One region of the Rheinheimera sp. MM224 genome, then DNA from elsewhere that is predicted to be linked to it. Evidence: predicted binding sites of a transcription regulator. Region 1 holds the regulator's gene; the other holds the start of a gene.
The links. The regulator LexA, encoded in region 1, represses DNA repair genes until DNA is damaged. The targets are predictions, from matches to a motif close to TACTGTNNATATNNACAGTA.
Positions count from the first base shown of each region.

Region 1 (4,216 bases):
AAACCAGGCTGGAACAACTCAGCCCGGATCACCATCGCCATAGCACCACCGATAAAAAACATCGTCAGTGCAAACAGCAGGTATAAAGTACCTATGTCTTTGTGGTTAGTAGTATAAAGCCAGCGTTTTAGTCCTTTGGCTGGCCCATGATGCTCGTGCTCAGCATGAGCATGCGGATCTGTAGTAACAGTACTCATCTGCGCCCCCTAAGGTTTTTGTGCTTGGGCGATGTCGGCAGCTTGCACCACATCCCCTGTATTGTTATCCCAGGCATTGCGCTCATAGGTCACAACAGCCGCAATTTCACTTAAACTCAGCTGTTTACCAAAAGCCTGCATGGCTGTGCCGGTTTTACCGTTCAGCACTATATCGATATGAGCAGGTAAATCTTCCAGCGCCATTTTGCTGCCTTTAAGAGCAGGGAAAACACCCGGAATACCCATGCCTGTGGGTTGATGGCAAGCGGCGCAATAACCCATATAGGTTTTTTCACCCAGGGCCATTAACTCTTCTTTGCTCATATTCATCGACAACAACTTGAGCTCTTCAGCTTTGACAGCAGCCTGAGTAGCAGCTTCCTGTGCTATCCATTGATCAAAATCAGCCTGATCTTTGGCGATCACCACCACAGGCATAAAGCCATGGTCTTTACCACACAACTCGGCACACTGACCGCGGTAAATACCGGGATGATCGACTTTGGTCCAGGCTTCATTGATAAAGCCAGGGTTTGCATCTTTTTTCACCGCAAAAGCCGGTACCCACCAGGAGTGGATCACGTCATCCGAAGTGACTAAAAAGCGCACTTTTTTACCTGTAGGGATCACCAAAGGTCTATCCACTTCTAACAGGTAGTTTTCGCCCTTTTTAAGTTTATTTTCGATTTGTTTACGGGGTGTGGCCAACAAAGAGTAATACTCTACTTTGTGGTCCATATATTTGTAGTGCCACTTCCATTGTGAGCCTGTGACCAGAACTGTCACATCAGCTTCGGAGGTGTCTTCCATCGCTATCAGGGTTTGGGTGGCGGGTATCGCCATTAAAATAAGAATAACAACAGGTAAAGCAGTCCAAAGCAGTTCTACTTTGGTGCTCTCATGAAATTGGGCTGGCGCGACGCCCTTCGACTTACGATGATGGATGATGGACCAAAACATCACCCCAAAAACCGCTACCCCTATTGCACAGCAAATGTAAAAAATCTTCATATGCAGGTCGTAAACCTGCTGACTGATTTCTGTAACCCCTTGAGTCATGTTCAAAGGCATTTCTGCAGACTGCGTCGAAAACGCAAGCAAAAAGGTTAGCAGCGACCAACACAGATAACTGGTTCTCGCCACGTGACTTCTCCTCTGTCTTTGCACAAAGCAAATTGCAGATTTAAAGACACACACCCTACTTCGTCTTTGGTCCGCAACCGCCATTATTATTATTGTCCCGATTTAACTTGCAAAAATCGGTGCACTGATTTGTATATTTTGTTATCAGTTGCATCTAACAATTAGTCAAGGAACAGACAGAAGTAAACCCGAAAAATGAAAAAGCACCGATAAAACCAAATGGTCGTACCAGTGCTTCATATATTACAAACTATTGAGTCAGGTAGATTTTTTTACCAGCTACCAGTGCGGATCACACCAACGGCAAGGCCTTCAATGGCAAAATGCTGTTGGCTTAAGTCCACCTTAATCACGTCAAAATCGCCGTTTTCCGGATGCAGGTAAACCATCTGACCTTCACGACGAAAACGCTTTACTGTCACCTCATCTTCAACCCTGGCCACCACAATCTGCCCCTGACGGGCTTCAGTGGTTTTATGCACGGCCAGTAAGTCACCATCCATAATGCCAATATCTTTCATGCTCATGCCCTGCACTTTTAATAAAAAGTCGGCATTAGGTTTAAATAAACTGGCATCGAGCTGATAACGCTGCTGAATATTCTCTGCTGCCAGAATCGGCTGACCAGCAGCGACTTTACCAATTAGCGGCAAACCCGGCTCTTCTTCTTCGACATCATTGGCAGCATCATCTTCAACCAAACGGATGCCACGAGAGGTGCCAGGCATCATTTCGATAAAACCTTTTTTCGCCAGCGCTTTTAAATGCTCTTCTGCAGCGTTGGCTGACTTAAATCCCAGCTGAGTAGCGATTTCAGCACGGGTCGGCGGCATACCTGAAGCGGCCTGATAATCTTTAAGCAGTTGCAAAATTTCGGCTTGTCTTGGTGTTAATGGACGCATAATGCTGAATACCTATACAGTGGATACTGTGAGTATATACAGCCTTTTGCAGTCTGCCAAGCCATCAGCACAATTTTGCTGGTAAGACCTTCCATGCTATCCTAACGGCTGTTTATAAGTACGGATTTGATATGTTAAAACCAATGACATGGTTAGCAAAGTTGCTGTATTGGCCACTCAAACCTTTGGTCAAATGCAAAATAGTGCCCGAACCTGTAGCGGAAAACCTGGCGCTGGACCCCAAACAACCTGTGTTCTATATCAGCAGAACCGCCTCTTCCAGCGATTTGGCCACTTTAGCCCGAGTCTGCCATAAGCTGGGATTACCTGATCCTATGGCACCGGTGCAGTTGGGTAACACGACCTTGTCCCGTACTATTTTCCTCGAACAACCTCGTGTGCTCTGGGGTAGTCGTGCTTCTACCGACGCCTTACAACAAGGCCTGGCTTTATTGCAGGCACATCAGCGGGACCCAAATTTTTCAGCACAATTGATCCCTGTGTCAGTGTTGTGGGGCCGTGCGCCGGGTAAAGAAGACAGCGTGAAGTCTATGCTGGGCGAATCTGAATCCCCAAGCTGGCTGGCTAAACTCTTTATTGTGTTAATTTCTGGTCGTCATACCCTAGTGCGCTTCAGTAAAGCTGTATCTGTGCGTCAGATTATTGAAAATGCCACAGTGAATGAAGACACGGCCCATAAGTTGTTGCGTGTGGCTCGTTTCCATTTTTATCGCCAGCGTCTGGCTGCAACTGGTCCAAAATTACCGGACAGAGCTGCATTATTTAACTCTTTACTGGCTTCAGATGCATTAAAAAAAGCCATTGAAGAAGAAGCCCAGTCTAAAAAAATCAGTATCAGAGAAGCACGGGCTGAAGCCTTAAAACTGCTTGAAGAAATAGCAGCAGATTACCGCGAGTCCACTTTAAGGGTAGGCGATCGTTTCCTCGGCTGGTTATGGAAAAAGCTGTATTCAGGCTTAAAAATTACTAATGGTCAGGTGCTGACTGATTTAGTGCAAAAAGGCCACGAAATCGTTTATGTGCCTTGCCATCGCAGCCACATGGATTATCTGCTGTTAAGTTACGTCATTTACCATCAGGGTTTAGCTCCGCCTCATATAGCCGCTGGTATTAACCTGAATTTCTGGCCTGTCGGCACTTTATTCCGCCGTGGTGGCGCCTTTTTTATCCGCCGTAGTTTCAGCGGTGAAAAGCTGTACTCAGCCGTATTTCGTGAATACTTAAGCCAGCTATTCAGTAAAGGTTATCCGGTAAAGTATTACTCCGAAGGTGGCCGCAGCCGCACAGGCCGTTTATTGCAGCCTAAAACCGGTATGTTGGCGATGACAGTGCAAGCTGTACTGCGTGGTATAGACAGACCTATCAGCTTAGTGCCTGTGTATCTGGGCTATGAGCACGTGATGGAGGTCAATACCTATCTGACAGAACTCAAAGGGTCCAGTAAGAAAAAAGAATCTATAGGGGGCGTTTTCAGCGCAGCCCGTAAACTGCGGGATTATGGCTATGGGTATGTCAATTTTGGCCAGCCTATTTCGCTGAATGCTTTTTTAAACCAGCAGGCTCCTGACTGGCGCGCATCAATTGAAACAGCAGATGCACAAAAACCAGTCTGGCTAAACCCTGCTGTAGCCTCACTGGCTACAACAATTATGCAGCGGATTAACCAGGCTGCGGCGCTGAACAGCATCAATCTAATCGCCACCTGTTTACTGGCAACACGCCAGCATTCGCTGACACGACAAGAGCTTACGACCCAGCTGGAGTTTTACCGTAACTTACAACACTATGCGCCTTATCATAGTGGAGTCACTTTACCTGAAGGTTCTGTCAGTCAGTGGATTGACCATGCCATCAACCTGAAGAAAGTCGAGGTGTCACAAGACAGCTTCGGACAAATTATTCAGCTAACGCCTGAAAATGCGATTTTATTAAGTTACTACCGTAATAACGTCT
Region 1 is NZ_OX352320.1:146,619-150,834, reverse strand. It holds gene ctaD (cytochrome c oxidase subunit I) at 1-197, opposite strand, end outside; gene coxB (cytochrome c oxidase subunit II) at 207-1,256, opposite strand; gene lexA (transcriptional repressor LexA) at 1,613-2,242, opposite strand; gene plsB (glycerol-3-phosphate 1-O-acyltransferase PlsB) at 2,374-4,216, shown strand, end outside.

Region 2 (4,216 bases), 1.6 Mb from region 1:
GTAAATCTGTCGCCGGATAATAATACTGCGCTGGTTCAAGCTGCATCAGCTCTGCGAGACTATGCTGGATTTGTTGTTTCACCTGCTCTGAAGGACGTGCCAACAAAGTAATACCATACCGCTTGTCATCTTTAGCAGTTAACAGAGGGTCAGTTTCAAACTGATGTTGTTCAAACTTCAGCAAAGACTGCTGCCACAAGGCCTGATAGTGCTGTTGCAGTTGCTGCTTGGCCATCATCAGCTGATTAAGTAAAAGCTTTGGAGCGCAATAACCAGCGCAGTGGGAGTTGGGACACCAGCATACCCAGCAACATCAGGCCACAGCCTGTCAGCGCCCTGCTACTCAACTCTTCTCCCAACATCCATACACCACCTATAGCGGCAAAAACGGTTTCTAAACTTAAGATAATGGCAGCATGGGCCGGATGGGCATGCTTTTGCGCCATCACTTGTAAGGTATAGGCAATACCCACTGACACCACACCTGCATAAAGCACCGACTTCCAGGCTAATAACGCATTAGTGACTGTGGGTGTTTCAATGCTAAAAGCCACTAACATGCTCAAGGCACCACAGACTACAAATTGCAGACAAGCCAATAAAATAGGCGGCACTTTTTTGCTGTAGTGATCAATAGTCAGTAAATGCGCTGCCCAGAAAAATGCACCTATCAGCTGCAATAAATCGCCAAAATTCACTGAAAAGTTGTCACCAACACTCAATATATACAAACCAGAGACGGCAATAGCGCAGCCGAGCCAGATATTGCCGCTGATTTTATGTTTAAGGAAAATACCCAACAGCGGCACCAGCACTATATAAAGCCCGGTAATAAAGCCTGCATTGGCGGCTGTAGTGTATAACAGCCCGACTTGCTGCAGTGATGCAGCGATAAACAGCAGAACTCCCACTGGTAAACCAGCCCACAACAACAGCTTCCAGTCCACATCTTGTAATTTGCCCTGATGCTTATACCACCAGATCAAGGGCAATAAACTTAAAGCACCGATAAAAAAACGTATGCCATTAAAGGAATAAGGCCCTAAATGGTCCATGCCCAAACGCTGAGCAACAAAACCTAAACCCCAGATCGCAGCGGCCAGTAATAACATCAGATTGGCTTGCATGGTCGACTCCCTGAAAAGCTCATTGAAATTTTGTGCTGTAAAGCGCCGGATTAAAGCGTGTCGCCATTGCCATCAAAAGTACTGCTATAGCAGCTAATAATAACCAGCTGATACTAAAGCTTTGGCTAAAGTCACGGATAAAACCAGCAATCAGCGGTGAAAAAGCCGCCAGCGTATAACCTATGCCCTGCACAAAAGCCGTCAGACTGGCGGCAGAGGAAGGCTGATGTTGATGATCCATAGACACAATCAAAGACAATGGAAACAAACCGCCAATACCTAAACCTAAGAGTGAAGCCCAAACTAAACCCAGCGCAGGTGCAGCCACTAAACCGGCAAAACCTGTCGCCATCAACACCAATAAAACCAACATCACAGGGCGACGATCGGCTTTACGACTGGCAAGCCATGGGCTGATAAAACCAGATACTACTTCCATGCAAAGCAATAAACCCAGTAGCAAACCACTTTTTTGTTCACTCCAGCCCAGCTCCACATAATAAGCAGGTAACCAAGCCAGCACACAGGTAAAAGCACAAGTGACCAGACCAAAAAACATCGCTAAGGTCCAGGCTCTGCCGTATTTACGAAAACTTAGCGGCTTTTGTTGCGACTGCACCACAGGCAAGTTTTGAATAGCGTTTTTTTGCGAAAACCACAAAACCAAAGCCACTACAGATAAAACCACCCAACCAGATAAAGCCACCCGCCAGCTTTGTGCCCAGTCAGCCCAGAATGCCGCTAAAGAAGCAGTTAAAGCAGCTCCAGCAATAATGGCAGATATATACCAGCCCATGACTAAAGGCGCTTTGGTACTGAATTTTTGTTTAATGACCCCAGGTACCACAGCCTGTACCATGGCAATACCTAAACCCGCCACTATGGCACTTAAGGTTAAATCTAAAGCGCCTACAGCCCAATAACGTTGCGCCGTGGCGGCAGCTATGGCGATGGATGCCCAAAAGATCACCTGATAAGAGCCAAACCACACCGCCAGCTGATGCGCAAAAAAGATGCCTAAACCCATCGCCAGTACAGGCAACATGGTAAGTAACGAAGCCTGAGTAAAAGACAGATGCAGTTCAGGTTGCATCAAAGGCAATAAAGGCCCGATAGAGGCCATGGAAGGCCGTAAGGTGAGAGCGATCAGCACTAAACTCAGGATCAAAATCCAGGTTTTCGTAGTAAATTTTGTGGTTTCAGTCATATCAGTACCAAGATGATGTAGCGCCAGAGGACACTAAAAAGCCGCGCAGATTAACATAATTCTTACGCCCTGATCGACACGAAGCAAAAGATCAGAAAACCCTGACTTTATCCTTGCGATCCAAAACAGATCTTTTATACTGTTTTTATATACAGTATTTTGAGATAAAAATCATGAATGCTCTGCTGCAACAACTACAGAACAGACAACTGATCTGGCAGGCCAGTCAAACCGAAGCGCCTTATGAACATTGTCAAAGCACAGGCTTTACTGCTTTGGATCAGCTTCTGGGCGGCGGCTGGCCACAGCATAACGTCATTGAATTACAAAGCCATGGCGCTTGTGCTGAATTGCAATTGATCCAAAAAGCACTGGAAGGATCCGGATCTGAGCTGCTGCAAATCTGGATCAATCCACCAGCCACTCTCTGCGCTGAATACCTGCTGCAACAAAAGCGGCCTTTGCATCAGGTGTTGCAACTGAATGCCCCCCGCCCAGCTGATGCACTCTGGGCGGCAGAACTCTGCTTAAAAAGTGGCAGTTGTATGGATGTGTTGCTCTGGCAAAACAACTTAAATTTAACCCAGCTCAAACGTTTGCAGTTAGCTGCGGCACAAGGCCAAAGCCAGTTGTATTTTTTCCGTCAGGCAATGGCGGAACAACAACTGCTGCCCTGGGCTTTAAGTTTGCAACTGACTCCGGCGACGACTGGTTTACAGATCCGTATTCTGAAACGTAAAGGGGGCTGGCAACAACAGGAATTAGTGCTGCCATGGGCAGAGCTCTATCCACAGTTTATAAAGCCAGAGTTACAGCAAAAGCAGTATTCCAACCCACCTTTATCCAGAGTCAGCTGAGGCTATTCAGTATGTCCGCCCAGATGGAATTTTGGTTGTATTTATATTTCCCGCAATTGCAGCTAGATAAATTGGTATTGCTGCAAAACACAACTACAGCCTTATCTGGTCAGGGTAAAAGTCATCATCTTGATTTAACAGCTCCGCTAGCGATAGTAGGTGCTGACCATCAGTTGCTGCAACTCAACTCTGCTGCCAGGCAGGCAGGTTTAGCTTTGGGTATGGGATTGGCGTCCGCAGCCTCTTTATGCCATCAATTGCAGCTGGTACCCCATCAGGTGGATCAAGAACAGCAACAACTGCAGCAGTTAGCTCAGCTGTTGTATCAATACTGTGCCGATATAGCGCTGCAAGCTGATTCAGGTTTATTACTGAAATTAAGCCCCATGCTGGCTTTGTATGGTGGAGCTATGCAGTTCTGGCAGCAGATACAACAGGTGCTGCAACAAGCAGGTTATCAGTATCATTTTGCCACAGCGCAGCAGCCCTTAGTCGCACGCTTACTGGCGCAGCAGCACTGGGATCAATTTTTACTGCAAAGCGATAAAATTCAGCAGCAACTCAAAGCTCTTCAACTGCAACATGCCCAATTGCCAGACAAATTACAGGAGCAATTACAGCGGCTTGGACTGACACAGCTTGGTGATCTATTGAAGATCCCACAGGCTGAACTGGTAAGGCGTTTTGGTGTTGAAATGCTGCAGTATTTACAACAACTGACAGGAGCAAAACCCGCGTTACTGCAGTTTATTCAACCCGCAGAACACTTTGAGCAGAAGTTGGAACTGCTGTACGAAATGGAACGCAGCGACCAATTGCTTGGGCCTTTGCAGCATTTGTTTGGTTTACTGCAGCTGTATTTACAACAACGGGATCAATTGGCCTACCAGCTGGAGCTTTGCTTACTACAGCGCCAGGATCAGCAGCAACAGCTGCAATTGCATTCAGCTCAGGGTGAATACCAAAGCAAAGACTGGCTGAAGATTGGCGAATTGCAGCTGGAGCGCTTAAAGCTGAAAAAACCT
Region 2 is NZ_OX352320.1:3,209,364-3,213,579, forward strand. It holds gene OM978_RS15120 (2'-5' RNA ligase family protein) at 1-238, opposite strand, end outside; gene OM978_RS15125 (DMT family transporter) at 246-1,127, opposite strand; gene OM978_RS15130 (MFS transporter) at 1,147-2,334, opposite strand; gene imuA (translesion DNA synthesis-associated protein ImuA) at 2,508-3,191, shown strand; gene OM978_RS15140 (Y-family DNA polymerase) at 3,203-4,216, shown strand, end outside.
Region 2: a site for LexA is predicted at 2,472-2,491, ahead of imuA (translesion DNA synthesis-associated protein ImuA). Genes of this name have one in related genera too.